One region of the Bradyrhizobium sp. 153 genome, then DNA from elsewhere that is predicted to be linked to it. Evidence: predicted binding sites of a transcription regulator. Region 1 holds the regulator's gene; the other holds the start of a gene.

What was found. The regulator PhoB, encoded in region 1, activates phosphate uptake and scavenging genes when phosphate is short. The targets are predictions, from matches to a motif close to TGTCATNNANCTGTCAT.
Region 2: IVA91_RS06085 (UDP-2,3-diacylglucosamine diphosphatase) is a predicted target of PhoB. The motif match lies at 2,461-2,477, and genes of this name have one in related genera.

The regions. Positions count from the first base shown of each region.
Region 1 is NZ_JADPKH010000037.1:260,646-268,219, reverse strand. It holds gene argF (ornithine carbamoyltransferase) at 1-787, opposite strand, end outside; gene IVA91_RS11010 (aspartate aminotransferase family protein) at 787-1,995, opposite strand; gene IVA91_RS11005 (GcrA family cell cycle regulator) at 2,464-2,976, shown strand; gene phoB (phosphate regulon transcriptional regulator PhoB) at 3,237-3,944, opposite strand; gene phoU (phosphate signaling complex protein PhoU) at 3,959-4,675, opposite strand; gene pstB (phosphate ABC transporter ATP-binding protein PstB) at 4,687-5,508, opposite strand; gene pstA (phosphate ABC transporter permease PstA) at 5,505-6,350, opposite strand; gene pstC (phosphate ABC transporter permease subunit PstC) at 6,355-7,344, opposite strand; gene pstS (phosphate ABC transporter substrate-binding protein PstS) at 7,504-7,574, opposite strand, start outside.
Region 2 is NZ_JADPKH010000023.1:102,213-109,786, forward strand. It holds gene IVA91_RS06075 (threonine/serine dehydratase) at 1-517, opposite strand, end outside; gene IVA91_RS06080 (glycosyltransferase family 1 protein) at 582-1,625, opposite strand; gene IVA91_RS06085 (UDP-2,3-diacylglucosamine diphosphatase) at 1,625-2,437, opposite strand; gene thiD (bifunctional hydroxymethylpyrimidine kinase/phosphomethylpyrimidine kinase) at 2,652-3,452, opposite strand; gene IVA91_RS06095 (Lrp/AsnC family transcriptional regulator) at 3,900-4,145, shown strand; gene IVA91_RS06100 (cytochrome c) at 4,293-5,219, opposite strand; gene IVA91_RS06105 (CHRD domain-containing protein) at 5,374-5,790, shown strand; gene IVA91_RS06110 (cystathionine gamma-synthase family protein) at 5,863-7,146, opposite strand; gene IVA91_RS06115 (cytochrome c) at 7,403-7,574, opposite strand, start outside.

The sequences.
Region 1 (7,574 bases):
AGTGCATGAACAGCGCGTCGGGCTTGGCCAGCGACATCAGCTTGGCATTGACCTGGTAGGGCTTGAGCACGTTGTGGCGGTGCTCGCCTTCCTTGTCGCCCATCGACACCCAGGTGTCGGTGACGACGCAGTCGGCGCCCCTCACGGCGGCTTCCGGATCGGTGCCGAGCACGATCGGCGCATTGGTCATCTTGATCCAATCGCGCATCGCCTTTTTCGGCGCGAGCTCCGGCGGCGTTGCGACGTTGAGCTGGAACTTGAAGCGCTCGGCGGCGTGGGCCCAGGACGCCAGCACGTTGTTGTCGTCGCCTGTCCAGGCCACCGTCTTGCCCTCGATCGGGCCGCGATGCTCCTCATAGGTCATGAGGTCGGCCATCACCTGGCAAGGGTGCGAACGGCGCGTCAGGCCGTTGATGACGGGCACGGTCGCATGGGCCGCAAGCTCCAGCAGCGCCTCGTGATTGAGGATGCGGATCATGATGGCGTCGACATAGCGCGACAGCACGCGCGCGGTGTCGGCGATGGTCTCGCCCCGGCCGAGCTGCATTTCGGCGCCGGTGAGCATGATGGGCTCGCCGCCGAGCTGGCGCATGGCGACGTCGAACGACACCCGCGTCCGCGTCGAGGGGCGCTCGAAGATCATCGCCAGCGTCTTGCCTTCGAGCGGCCTGACCGGCTGATGCGCCTTCTGCTTCGCCTTCATGGCGGAGGATGCGGCGAGCATGCGCTTGAGCTCCGACAGCGGGAGCTCGTTGATGTCGAGGAAGTGCTTTGGCGAATTGCTCATCAGCTTGCCGCCCGCTTGGTCTGACTGCACGAGATCGCCGCGCAGGCGCGCTCGAGCCGCCCGACGCTGTCCTCGATCTCGGCTTCGGTGACGATCAGAGGCGGTAGGAAGCGCACCACATTGTCGCCGGCGCCGACGGTGAGCAGCTTTTCGTTGCGCAGGGCGGTAACGAGATCACCCGAAGGCACGACCGCCTTGATGCCGATCAGGAGCCCCTCACCACGGACTTCGCTGACGACATCAGGATAGCGATCGATCACCGAGGCGAGCTTCTGCTTGAGCAGCAGCGACATCCTCTGCACGTGATCGAAAAAGCCGGGCTCGAGCATGACGTCGAGCACGGCGTTCGCAGCGGAAATCGCGAGCGGATTGCCGCCGAAGGTCGAGCCGTGCGAGCCGGGCGTCATGCCGGAGGCCGCTTCCGCGGTGGCAAGACAAGCGCCGATCGGGAAGCCGCCACCGAGCGCTTTCGCCAGCGACATCACGTCGGGGGTGACGCCGAGACGGCGATGCGCGAACAGATCGCCGGTGCGGCCCATGCCGGTCTGCACCTCGTCGAACGCGAGCAACAGGCCCTTCTCGTCACAGAGCTGACGCAGCGCCTTGAGGAAGGCGGGTGTTGACGAACGCACACCGCCCTCGCCCTGGATCGGCTCGATCAGGATGCCGGCGGTCTGCGGACCGATCGCCTTCTTCACGGCCTCGATATCGCCATGCGGGACCTGGTCGAAGCCATCCATGGGCGGGCCGAAACCTTCAAGATATTTTGCCGAGCCCGTCGCCGCCAACGTCGCCAGCGTGCGGCCGTGGAAGGCGCCTTCGAAGGTGATCATGCGATAGCGATCGGGATGGCCTTTGGCCGCATGATAGCGCCGCACGACCTTGATCACGCATTCCAACGCTTCGGCGCCGGAATTGCAGAAGAACACGAAGTCCGCGAAACTTTCGTTGCACAAACGCGTTGCAAGCCGTTCGCCATCGGGACTCTGGAACAGGTTCGACATGTGCCAGAGCTTGGTCGCCTGCTCCTGCAATGCCTTGACCAACGCAGGATGGGCGTGGCCGAGCGCGTTCACGGCGACGCCCGAGGTGAAATCGAGATAGCGATCGCCATTGGTCGCGATCAGCCAGCAGCCTTCGCCGCGCTCGAAGCCAAGGTCCGCCCTGGCGAAAACGGGAAGCAGATGCGGCGCGGCGCTGTTGGTCATGACCATCACTTGGATGTTGCATTTGGACGTTGAGACCTGCCTGGCATGCCTTGCGCAGCGCACCATTGACCGGTCCGGAAAACGAAACGTGCCGCCTTTTAAGGGCGGCACGCGTCACCATCTTATGCCTGGCAAGACGGGTGTCAATGCCGCCCGGAAAGCCTCGCGAAACGCGAAATCCGTAGTCTTGCGGTGCCGATCTTGCGGGGTTTTCACCACGGAACATGTGGAAGCGAGTCGGCGGACTCTTGCGCGGGAGTCACGCCATATTGTAGCGTTTGGACTGTCAGATACGACATCTCGTGCAGCGGTTCTGATCCCAAGAGTCCTCATGTACCGGCGTAAACGTTCGGGCGTCAGTCACGCGCCCGGCGAGCCTTAAGGGATTCTGACGGCACGGGTTTTTCAAGGCTTAAGCATTCGCTGTGAGGCCCCAGGATGGCGGCGCGCAACGAGGGAAAGGGTGCAATGACGGTTTTGACCTGGTCCGACGATCGCGTCGAGCAGCTGAAAAAGCTCTGGGAGGCCGGACTTTCGGCCAGCCAGATCGCGGCCGAGCTCGGCAATGTGACCCGCAATGCCGTGATCGGCAAAGTGCACAGGCTCGGCCTGTCGGGCCGCGCCAAGAGCCCTTCATCGGCAGCGCCGCGGCCGCGCAAGGCGCGGCCCGCGCAGCATATGATGCGGGTGACCCGGCCGATCTCGCGCGGCAACACCGCGCTGGCGCAGGCCTTCGAGGTCGAGGTGGAGGCCGAACCGGTCACCTACGACAACGTGGTGCCGATGAGTCAGCGGCTGTCGCTGCTGGAATTGAACGAGGCGACGTGCCACTGGCCGGTCGGCGATCCCTCCAGCCCGGACTTCTTCTTCTGTGGCGGCAAGGCGCTGTCAGGCCTGCCCTACTGCGCCCAGCACTCGCGCGTCGCCTATCAGCCGGCAGCGGATCGCCGGCGGGCGGCACCGAAGCCGAGCACGCGGTGATTATTTCCTGAGATCGAACCGGCAGCCGTCACGCGGTGACGGCGCAACAAACCCGACGTCGTCCCGGACAAGCGAAGCGCCGGACCGGGACCGATAGCCACCGCAAGCCGTGGTTACGGGGACTCGGAGTTACCTTTTCGCGCAACAACCACGTCCTGTGGCTATGCGTCCGGATCGGCGCTTCGCTCCGGACAACGCTGCGCGTTGCCGGGAGCTACGCTTGTCCGGGACGACGACCGAGCTTGGTGACGCAGTTGGGCCTACGTCTGCTCCGCCTTTGCAAACCGATCATCCAGCGCATAACCCGCGCCGCGGACGGTGCGGATCGGGTCCTGCTCGCGGCCGAGATTGAGCAGCTTGCGCAGGCGGCCGATATGGACGTCGACGGTGCGCTCGTCGATGTAGATGTCGCGGCCCCAGACGCTGTCGAGCAGCTGCTCGCGCGAGAACACGCGGCCGGGATGCTCCAGGAAGAACTCCAGCAGGCGATATTCGGTCGGGCCGAGATCGATCGGCCGGCCCGAGCGCGCGACGCGGCGCTTGTCGCGATCGAGCTCGATGTCGCCATAGGCGAGCACGGTGGCGAGCCGCTCGGGGCTTGCGCGCCGCAGAAGGCCCTTCACGCGCGCGAGCAGCTCCGGCACCGAGAACGGCTTGACGATGTAGTCATCGGCGCCGGTCGCAAGACCCCGCACCCGCTCGCTTTCCTCGCCGCGCGCGGTCAGCATGATGATCGGGAGCTGCTTGGTCTCGGGACGGGTGCGCAGCCGCCGACACAACTCGATGCCGGACAGTCCCGGCAGCATCCAGTCGAGCACGATCAGATCGGGGATGTGTTCCTTGAGGCGGGTGTCGGCGTCGTCGCCGCGCATTACCGTCTCCACGTCATAGCCGTCGCCTTCGAGGTTGTAACGGAGAAGCTCGGTGAGAGCTTCCTCGTCCTCAACCACCATAATGCGTGCGCCCATGTTGTCGTCGCTCCCTAGGTATTCGGTACCGTCGTGGCGAAGGTCGTCATGTCGCCCTTCGGCCGCTTGTCGGTGATCGCCTGCCCCTCGATCATGTAGAACACGGTCTCGGCGATGTTGGTGGCGTGATCACCGATGCGCTCGATGTTCTTGGCGCAAAACATCAGATGGATGCAGAACGAGATGTTGCGCGGATCCTCCATCATATAGGTGAGGAGCTCGCGGAACAGAGAGGTGCAGATGGCGTCCACTTCCTCGTCGCCCTTCCACACCGCCATCGCCGCCGGCAAATCGTGCGCGGCATAGGCATCCAGCACCGACTTGACCTGCTGCTGCACGAGGTCGGTCATGTGCTCCAGGCCGCGGAACAGTTTCAGCGGATGGAAGTCCGTCTCCAGCGCCGCAACGCGCTTGCCCATGTTCTTGGCGAGGTCGCCGATGCGCTCGAGATCGGTGGCAACGCGCATGGCGCCGACGATCTCGCGTAAATCCACCGCCATCGGCTGGCGGCGGGCGATGGTGAGCACGGCGCGCTCCTCGATGCGCTTCTGAAGCGCGTCGAGCTCGGCATCGGTGGTGACGACGCGCTGGCCGAGCGCGACGTCGCGGCGGATCAGCGCGTCGACGGAATCGACGATCATGCGCTCGGCGATGCCGCCCATCTCGGCGACGAGGCGAGTGAGCTCCTGGAGGTCGGTATCGAAGGCCTTTGCGGTATGTTCAGTACCCATGTCCCGTCTCCTCAGCCGAACCGGCCGGTGATGTAATCCTGCGTACGCCGGTCGCTCGGCGACGTGAAGATCTTGCTGGTGTCGTCGAACTCGATCAGCTCGCCGAGATACATGAAGGCGGTTTTATCAGAGACGCGCGCCGCCTGCTGCATGTTGTGGGTGACGATCGCGATCGTGTAGTTCTCGGACAATTCCTGGATCAGCTCCTCGACCTTGGCGGTCGAGATCGGGTCGAGCGCCGAGCAGGGCTCATCGAACAAGATCACTTCGGGCCGCACCGCGACCGTGCGGGCGATGCAGAGGCGCTGCTGCTGGCCGCCGGAGAGCGACAAGCCGGACGCGTTGAGCTTATCCTTGACCTCGTTCCACAGCGCGCCGCCGCGCAGCGCCTTCTCGACGCGGTCGTCCATCTCGGACTTCGAGATCTTCTCGTAGAGGCGGATGCCGAAGGCGATGTTCTCGTAGATCGTCATCGGGAACGGCGTCGGTTTCTGGAACACCATGCCGACCCGGGCGCGCAGCAGGTTGAGGTCCAGCTTGGGATCGAGGATATTGGTCTGGTCGAGCAACAGCTGGCCGGTGGCGCGCTGGCCCGGATAGAGATCGTACATCCGGTTGAAGATGCGCAGCAGGGTCGACTTGCCGCAGCCCGACGGGCCGATGAAGGCCGTGACGCGGTTGGTGCCGAGGGCCAGATTGATGTTCTTCAGCGCGTGGTGCTCACCGTAGTAGAAATTGAGGTTGCGCGCGGTGACCTTGGCAGGCGCCTCGGGTAGCGGCTGTGAGCCGGGATGAACGGTCGGCGCACTTACGGAAACAGACATTTCACTCATTTTGCAGTCCTCTCGGCGCCAAGGATGCGCGCGCCAATGTTCAGGGCAAGCACGGTCAGGGTGATGAGCAGCGCCCCACTCCAGGCGAGCTGCTTCCAATAGGCGTAGGGGCTCTGCACGAAGTTGTTGATGGTGACAGGCAGGTTGGCCATCGTCTTGTCGAGGCCGAGGCTGAAGAACTGGTTCGACAGCGCCGTGAACAGCAGCGGCGCGGTCTCGCCGGCGACGCGCGCAGTCGCCAGCAGCACGCCGGTGATCAGGCCGGAGCGCGCGGCACGATAGGCGATCCGTTTGATCACCAGCGAGCGCGGCAGGCCGAGCGCGCTGGCAGCCTCACGCAGCGGGTTCGGCACCAGCAGCAACATGTCTTCGGTGGTGCGCACCACGACCGGGATCACGATCACGGCGAGCGCCAGCGCGCCGGCGATCGCCGAGAAGCCGCGCATCGGCACCACCACCGCGCCGTAGATGAACAGGCCGATGATGATCGAAGGCGCCGAGAGCAGGATGTCGTTGATGAAGCGGATCACCGAGGTCAGCTTGTCGTTGCGGCCGTACTCGGCGAGATAGGTGCCGGCGAACAGGCCGAGCGGCGCGCCGATGCCGACGCCGATCACGGTCATGATCAGCGAGCCGACGATGGCGTTGAGCAGGCCGCCCTCGTTCGATCCGGGCGGGGGCGTGTTCTCGGTGAAGACCTGGTAGTTGAGCCCGGCCAGGCCATTGTAAAGCAGCGTGATCAGAATCAGCGCGAGCCAAGTGACGCCGAAGGCGGCGGCTGCGATGCAGAGACCGCGGATGACGATGTCCCAGCGGCGACGGCGCGAATAGATCGGGTTCATGGCGTCACTTTCCGGCCTTGGTTTCCAGCCGCATCAGCATCAGCCGCGCGGCCGCGAGCACGAAGAACGTCAGCACGAACAGGAGCAGGCCGAGCAGGATCAGGCCGGACTGGTGCAGGCCGTCACTCTCGGCGAATTCGGAGGCGATCGCCGCCGAGATCGTGGTGCCCGGAGCGAAGATCGACGAGGAGATGCGGAACGAGTTGCCGATGATGAAGGTCACCGCCATCGTCTCGCCGAGCGCGCGACCGAGCGCCAGCATGACGCCGCCGATGATGCCGACGCGGGTGTAGGGGATCACCACGCTGCGGACGACTTCCCAGGTGGTGCAGCCGACGCCGTAGGCGGCTTCCTTCAGCACCGGCGGCACCGTCTTGAACACGTCGACCGAGATCGAGGTGATGAAGGGCAGCACCATGATGGCGAGGATCAGCGCGGCATTGAACAGGCTGAGATAGGACGGCGGACCTGCGAAGATCGCCCCCAGCACGGGGACGCCGTCGAAGACCCTGATCATGAACGGCTGGAAGGTGTTGGCCAGGAACGGGCCCAGCACGAAGAAGCCCCACATGCCGTAGATGATCGAGGGAATGCCGGCGAGCAGCTCGATCGCCATGCCGATCGGGCGGCGCAGCCATTGCGGGCAGAGCTCGGTGAGGAAGATCGCAATACCGAGACCGACCGGAATGGCGATCAGCATCGCGATGAAGGAGGTGACGAGCGTGCCGTACATCGGCCCGAGCGCGCCGAGCACGGGCGGATCGGCCGACGGCGCCCAGCGCTGCGTCCATAGGAACGAGAGGCCGTATTCCTTCATCGCGGGGAAGGCGCCAACGATCAGCGAAATGATGATGCCACCGAGGATCAGCAGCACCGAGATCGCGGAAAGTCGCGTGATCCAGTAGAAGGTGACGTCGCCGAGCTTGAACGCGCTCAAGGCCTTGGCGCGGTCATACGGTCCGGCGTCGTCGATTACGTCGCTCTGAACGGCCATCTCTGCCACGCCGATCCCCTGTACCCAGATTTATAGACGCTTGTTGCCGGTCCCGCGCCCCCGACACAGCACGACGCTGATCGGGGCCCGGTTGTTGTCCCGGCGCAGCGCAGCAGCATTTCACGCTGCTGCGCGTCCGGGACATGAGAGCCGTTCGCCTCAGCTCTTGATCTCGGCGGCCCAGGTCTTCTCGATCAGCTGGACGACGCTGTCCGGCATCGGGATGTAGT
Region 2 (7,574 bases), on a different contig from region 1:
CCATGTCCTCGGCGATCTCGCGGCCGGCGGTGCCCTGCCCCGCAATCACGAAGGGATCGTCATACGGCTTGACCAGCGTCGCACCGCGCTTCTCGGCAATGCCGCGCGAGATCGCCTCGCGGTCGTCGCGGTCGCGATCGTACAGCACGACCTCGGCGCCGTAGGATTTGGTGCGCTCGCGCTTGGACAGCGGCGCATCCGCTGGCATCACGATGGTCGCCTGCATGTCGAGGATCTTCGCCGCGGCGGCCACGCCCTGGGCGTGGTTGCCGGAGGAGAATGCGACGATGCCGCCGGCGCGCTTGTCCTGCGGGATCGAGAATACCTTGTTGAAGGCACCGCGGAACTTGAACGAGCCGGTGCGCTGGAGCATCTCCGGCTTCAGGAAGACCTTTGCGCCGACGCGCTCGTTGAGCACGGGGAAAGACAACAGCGGGGTGCGGATGGCGTAAGGCGCGATCACGCGCGCTGCGGCGTCGATGTCGGCGGGGCCGACCGGGAGGAGCTGTTCGGTCATATCAGACCTTATCGCGGCCTGGGAGCCGCGAGCAAGACACCTCCCCGCGAGGATTTTTGGTCGATTAGGCCACGAAGCGCGGCTGTTCCGCCCCGTTCCGGCAGGGCAGCACCGCGCCCAGCGCCTCGATGCTGGCCACGAAGGCCCGGGCCGACCCCTCCCAGGTGTAATTGGCGGCGAACGCGACGCAGTCCTGCCTGGAGATGTCGAGCGCGGCAAAGCAGGCGTTGCGCAGATCGTGATCGAGCGCGCCGACCGGCGCATGGCCGATCACGTCGCGGGGCCCCTTCACCGGAAAGGCCGCCACCGGCAGGCCACTCGCGAGAGCCTCCAGCAGGACCAGGCCGAACGTGTCGGTCTTGCTCGGGAACACGAAGACGTCGGCCGCAGCATAGATTTCCGCCAGCGCCTCGCCGTGCTTCTCGCCGAGGAAGATCGCATCGGGATAGGCCTCTTCGAGCGAGGCACGCGCCGGACCGTCACCGACGATCACCTTGGTGCCGGGCAGGTCGAGGTCGAGAAAGGCCTCGAGGTTCTTCTCCACCGCGACCCGGCCGACCGAGAGGAACACCGGCGCCGGCAGACAGAGGTCGATCGCGCGGGGATGGAACAAATGGGTGTCGACGCCGCGCGGCCACAGCACGACATTGTCGAAGCCGCGCTCGGCGAGCTCGCGCGCGAGCGCAGGCGTCGCCGCCATCACGGCGCGGCTGGGCGCATGGAAGCGGCGCAGCGCGCGCCAGATCAGCGAGCCCGGCACCGGCACGCGAGCTCGGACATATTCTGGAAAGCGGGTATGGAAGCTGGTCGTGAACGGCAGCTTGCGCTGGCGGCAATAGCGGCGGACCATCAGGCCGATCGGCCCCTCCGTCGCGATGTGGATGCTGTCCGGGCGTGCTTCTTCGATCAGCTTTGCAATTCGCGCCGGGCGCGGCATGGCGAGGCGCACGTCGCGATAGCTCGGCATCGCAAAGGTGCGGAACGATTGCGGCGTCAGGAACGTGAACGCGACGCCGAGCCCCTCTGCGGCGTCGGCCAGCTTGGTCAGCATCCGAACCACACCGTTGACTTGCGGGTGCCAGGCGTCGGTCGCGACCAGGATGCGCATCAGGCAGCTCTTGCCGCGACCTGCGGGACGGTTGCCGGCTTCTGCAAATGATCCGCCCAGGTGATGATCTCGAAACGGCCGTCGTCGTGCTCGACCAGCGCGGTGCAGCTCTCGACCCAGTCGCCGCAATTCATGTAGCGAATGCCGGCCTCGTCGCGGATCACAGCGTAATGGATGTGGCCGCAGATCACGCCGTCCGCGTCGTGACGTCGCGCTTCGGCGGCGAGCGCCTGTTCGAACGCGCCGATATAGTTGACGGCGTTCTTGACCTTCTGCTTGGCCCATTGCGACAGCGACCAATAGGGCACGCCGAACAAGCGGCGGAAGAAGTTGACGAGGCGGTTCATCTGGATCGCGAAATCGTAGGCCTTGTCACCGAGATGAGCGAGCCAGCGCGCGTTCTGCACCACGAGGTCGAAGATGTCGCCGTGAATGACGAGATAGCGCTTGCCGTCGACGCCGGTATGAACGGTGTTCTCGACCACGTCGATGCCGCCGAAATGCGTGCCGTAATAGTTGCGCAGGAACTCGTCGTGATTGCCGGGAATGTAGATGACCTTGGCGCCCTTGCGCGCCTTGCGCAGCAGCTTCTGGACGAGGTCGTTATGGGATTGCGGCCAGTGCCAGCTCGATTTCAGCGCCCAGCCGTCGACGATGTCGCCGACGAGATAGATGGTGTCGGCATCGTGGTAGCGCAGGAAGTCCAGCAGAAGATCGGCTTGAGAACCGCGGGCTCCGAGATGGACGTCGGAGATGAACAACGTGCGAAAGCGCCGCTCCGGGCTCTCGTCACTCACATCGTAACTTCCCATGCGCCAGCCTGTAACAATGTCCCGTGACAGGGGGATGACCGATTGAACTCTTGAGGCACGTTCCGATACGAATCACGCCTTGCCTCGCCTGCCCTGCGAATATCAGTCGCATGCGACAATCAGGCGACATGGCGCGCAGCGCCTCGTCCAAGATCAGATTCGCACTGGAAGCCCGGAGGGCAGGCGCTCCCTCTCCCGCTTGAGCGAGCGGTCGTCAGTAGAACTTATGGAAATGATGGATCGGCCCGTGGCCGTGGCCGACGCTGAAGCGGTCGGCGGCGCCAATCGCAGCGCTGATCCAGGCCTTGGCGCTGCGGACCGCCTGCGCGAGCTCCTCGCCTCTGGCGAGACCCGCCGCGACGGCCGAGGACAGCGAGCAGCCGGTACCATGGGTGTTCTTGGTGGCAAGGCGGGGCGCCGCGAGCGCGATGGCGTTGCCGGCATCAACCAGATAGTCGACGCTCTCCGCGCCCTCGCCGTGTCCTCCCTTGATCAGGACCGCGCGGCAGCCGAGCGCCAGAAGGCAGCGCCCCTGGCTTTCGATCTCGGCCTCGTTGGCCGCGACCGGTGCATCGAGCAGCGCGGCGGCCTCGGGCAGGTTCGGCGTGATCACCGACGCCAGCGGTATCAGTCTCGCGCGCAACGCCTTGACGGCCTCGGAGGCCAGCAGCCGGTCGCCGGATGTTGCCACCATCACGGGATCGAGCACCACGTGCCGGGGCGCCCAGCGCGACAGCGCGGCCGCGATCGCCTCAATGCTGGCGGCCTGGGCCACCATGCCGATTTTTACAGCGCCGACGTCCAGATCGGAAAACACCGCATCGATCTGCGCGGTGACGAACTCGGCCGGCACCGCGTGAATACCCGTGACGCCGCGCGTGTTCTGCGCCGTCAACGCCGTGATGGCGGAGGCGCCATAGACGCCGAGCGCGGCAAAAGTCTTCAGGTCCGCCTGGATGCCGGCGCCCCCGCTCGAATCGGAGCCGGCGATGGTGAGCGCCACGGGCGTCGTCATCGCGGGAGACATCTGCTTGATCCGGACACCGCCATGGCCTGTCCTAGCGCGACCGTGGAACACCAGCAAGCGCGACCAGCGGCAAGCCACGCCGATTCGCTACACAGCCGTGCTCCAGCTAAGGCCCGCCCGGACCCGAAAAGCCATTTGGCGGGAGCCTTGCGCGCAAATCGCAAATGTCGAGATCAGGACGAGCTCGGGCTTCGGCATGATCATGGCCTTTGCGGATCGCGCCCAGCTTGAATCCGGGCCGCGCGCATGCGCAAGCGATCGTGCTGACCAAGCCGTATCGCAAGATCGAGCTCGCGCAGCGGCTCAGGGATGCATTCGCCGCGGCGGCCGTCACCTTCTGAGCGCCGGACCCGCATCGGGGGCGGCAAGTTCGCTTGCTAAATCCGGTCGATTTTGGCCTATTAGCCGGCTAGATGTGCTTTCGGAGTGACCGCGATGGTTCCCTTTTTCGTCCAGATCAAATGCAAGCTCGGCCAGTCCTATGTGGTCGCCAATGCGCTCGCGGAAGCCGAGATCGCCTCTGAGATCTACTCCACGGCCGGTCAATACGACCTCCTGGTGAAGTTCTACGTCGACAAGGACACCGACATCGGCCATTTCGTCAACGAGAAGGTGCAAGTGCTGCCAGGCATCCAGGACACCCTCACCATCATCACCTTCAAGGCGTTCGGCACCGGCTAACGCTGCGTCATCGATGCGGGATAAGTTTGGTTTATATCGTGCGAGCCAACGGTTCACCTCTCCCGGAGGGAGAGGTCGGATCGCATCGATAGATGCGATCCGCGTGAGGGGTTACAGTCTCAGGATCGAGCTAACCTTCATCACGCACTAGCTGCCCTGCTTGCGCTTGGGCGGCATCGGGCCGTCCACCGGCGGCAGCGATTTGACGTACTCCGCCATTGCCGCGAGATCCGCGTCCGGCAGTTGCGAGGTGTTCTTGATCACGCGCGTCATTGCGCCGCCGACGCTGTCGCCATCGGGCAGTTCGCCAGTTTTGAGGAAATAGGCGATGTCCTTCGCGCTCCACTCGCCAAGGCGCTTCTGGGTGATGTTGGGGACCCAGCCCTCGCCTTCCGGATTGGGCCCGCCGGCAAACCGCTCGCTCGCGATGATGCCGCCAAGCGCGTTGCGCGGGCTGTGGCATTCGGCGCAATGGCCCAAACTGTTCACGAGATAGGCGCCGCGATTCCATGCCGGCGACTTCGCGCCGTCGGCGACGAAGGGCTTGCCGTCCAGAAATAAGAATTTCCAGATGCCGACATTGCGCCGGATGTTGAAGGGAAAACTGACATCATGGTCGCGCACCTTGCCCGCAACAGGCGGTAGCGTTTTCAGATAGGCAAAGAGGTCGAGCACATCCTCACGTCTGGCGTGCCGATAGGACGTATACGGAAACGCCGGAAAATAGTGCTGCCCGGCCGGCGAGACCCCGTGCATCACCGCGTTGACGAAATCCGCGTCGTTCCATTTGCCGATGCCGTCATTCGGATCGGGCGAGATGTTCGGCGCGTGAAACGTTCCGAACGGCGACTTGATCGCGACGCCGCCACCGAGCCTGAGACGATCAGGCTGATTGGGAACGGCATGGCAGGACGCGCAGCCGCCGGCGTTGAACATCACCTCGCCATTGGCAAGATCAGGCGCGTGCGGCGGCGTGGTGCTCGCGGCTGCCACTACGGGCGCGCTGAGCCACCAATAGACGCCACCTGCGGCAAGCGCGGCAAGCAGCGCCACGAGAATTGTTCGTTGCAACATGCACGTCCATTCGTTCTGGCGGCGAACCTACGACCGATCTGCGCGCGGCTCCAGCCACGAAGAATTTAGCCTGCCCCGGCTGGAGACGGGAATAAACTGAAACATCGGCTGTTGGAAGTTTAGCAGCCCAAACGGGTTCAGCAGGGAGAATGTTATGAACAAGACCGTCATCGCCGTGTCAGTGCTCGCGGCCGCTGCTTTCGCAGGGCCGGCCAGCGCCGAAAAGCTGAAAGCAACGCTCGATGCCAAGTCCGAGGTGCCGGCAACGACCAGCAGCGGCACCGGAACGGCCGATCTGGACTACGATGCCGCCAGCAAGAAATTGTCCTGGACTGTCACCTATTCCGGGCTCTCTGGCCCTGCCACAGCCGCTCATTTTCATGGCCCGGCCGAAGCGGGCAAGAACGCCGGCGTTGCGGTCGCGATCCCGAATGCGACATCGAGCCCGGTCAAAGGCGAAGCGACGCTCACCGAGGCGCAGGCCGCCGATCTGCTCGGCGGCAAGTACTACATCAACATCCACACGGCGGCGAACCCCGGCGGCGAGATCCGCGGCCAAGTGACGAAGTAAGCGCAAACGCTGCGTCGTCGCGGAAGGGCCGGGCGCAGGAGGGGCGCCCGGCCTGTTCGATTCTCGCCACGCTCAAGCCGCGTTCAGTGCCTGCGTGAGATCTGCGATCAGGTCCGACGGATGTTCGATGCCGATCGACAGCCGGATCGTGGAATCGAGGACACCGATTTTCCGGCGGATGTCGGCGGGAACGCCGGAATGGGTCATCGTCGCGGGCAGGCTGGCAAGCGATTCCGTTCCGCCGAGGCTCACCGCGAGCTTGAAGATCTGGAGCGCGTCGAGAAATTTGACGGCCGCGTCCTTGCCGCCCACGATGTCGAACGAGAACGTGGAGCCGGCCCCCGAGCACTGCTGTGCGAACACGCGTCCGGCGGGCGACGTATCCTCGTGGTGACCGAGATAATGGACCTTCGCCACCTTGGCGTGATCGCGCAAAAAGTCGGCCACGAGGCGCGCATTCGCGTCGGCCTTTTCCATGCGCAGGCTCAGCGTCTCCAGCGACCGGTTGATCATCCAGCAGGAATGCGGATCGAGCTGGGTGCCGATGGCGCCGCGCAGCGCCTTGATGCCCTTCATGATTGCTTTGGAGCCGAGCGCGGCGCCCGCGATCAGGTCGGAATGACCGCCGACATATTTCGTCAGCGAGTACAAGGAAATGTCCGCGCCATGCTCGATCGGCCGCTGAAACACCGGTCCGAGCAGCGTATTGTCGCAGGCGATGATCGGTGTGTGCCCCTGGCTCTTCCCGACGGCCTCAGCGACACGGCGCATCATCGCAATGTCCACCAGCCCGTTGGTCGGATTGGCGGGAGTTTCGATCAGAATCATCGACACCCGGCCCTTGCGCATGGCCTCCGCCGAGGCCTCGCTGACCGCAGCTTCGTCAACGCCATCGGCGAAGCCGACGGCGCCGATCGACAGACGCGCAAGCGTATTCGTCAGCAGGGTTTCCGTCCCACCATAGAGCGGCTGCGAGTGCAGAATGACGTCGCCTGGGCGGACGAAGGCAAGGATCGTCGTCGCGATGGCCGCCATGCCGGATGAGAACAGGGCGCAGCTCTCGGTGCGTTCGTAGATCGAGAGCCGGTCCTCGACAATCTCGCTGTTGGGATGATTGAAGCGCGAATAGACCAGGCCCGCGCCCATCCCTTCCGGCGGCTCGCGCCGGCCGGCGACGAAATCGAAGAAGTCCTGGCCGTCATCGGCCGTCTTGAAGACGAAGGTCGAGGTCAGGAACACCGGCGGCTTGATGGCGCCTTCCGATAGTTGCGGATCATAGCCATAGGTCAGCATCAAGGTTTCCGGATGCAGCATATGGTTGCCGATGTGCGTCTTCGACGGGAACGGTTTTGCCATGGCTTGTCTCGCTGTTGCTTCAGTTCCTCGCCGGGCGTTGGAACCCTGATGTCATGAGGCAGTCAGGCGCGAGATGCGCCAGCATGCAACAGCTCACATCAATGCCGCCGCGGCTGGAGCAAAGATAACCGCTCTCACGGCGATCCGTCAGGCCTTGCGGACGGGATTTCGCGCTGGGCCGTGCGCCAACGCAAAAAAAGGCGGCTGCTTGCCAACCGCCCTTTTTCGATTCGCGGTACCCCGGATGATGTTGGCGTCAGCCGTTCTTCACGCGGTAGGTCTCGTGGCAGCCGCCGCATTCCTTGCCGATTGCAGGCATCGTCGCCTTGAGCGAGTCGAGGTCCTTGATCTTGGCCTTGGCCTCGCCGACGAGCTTGGCAAAGCTCGCGACCTTCGCGTCGAAGCCGGCCTTGTCCTCCCAGACCTTC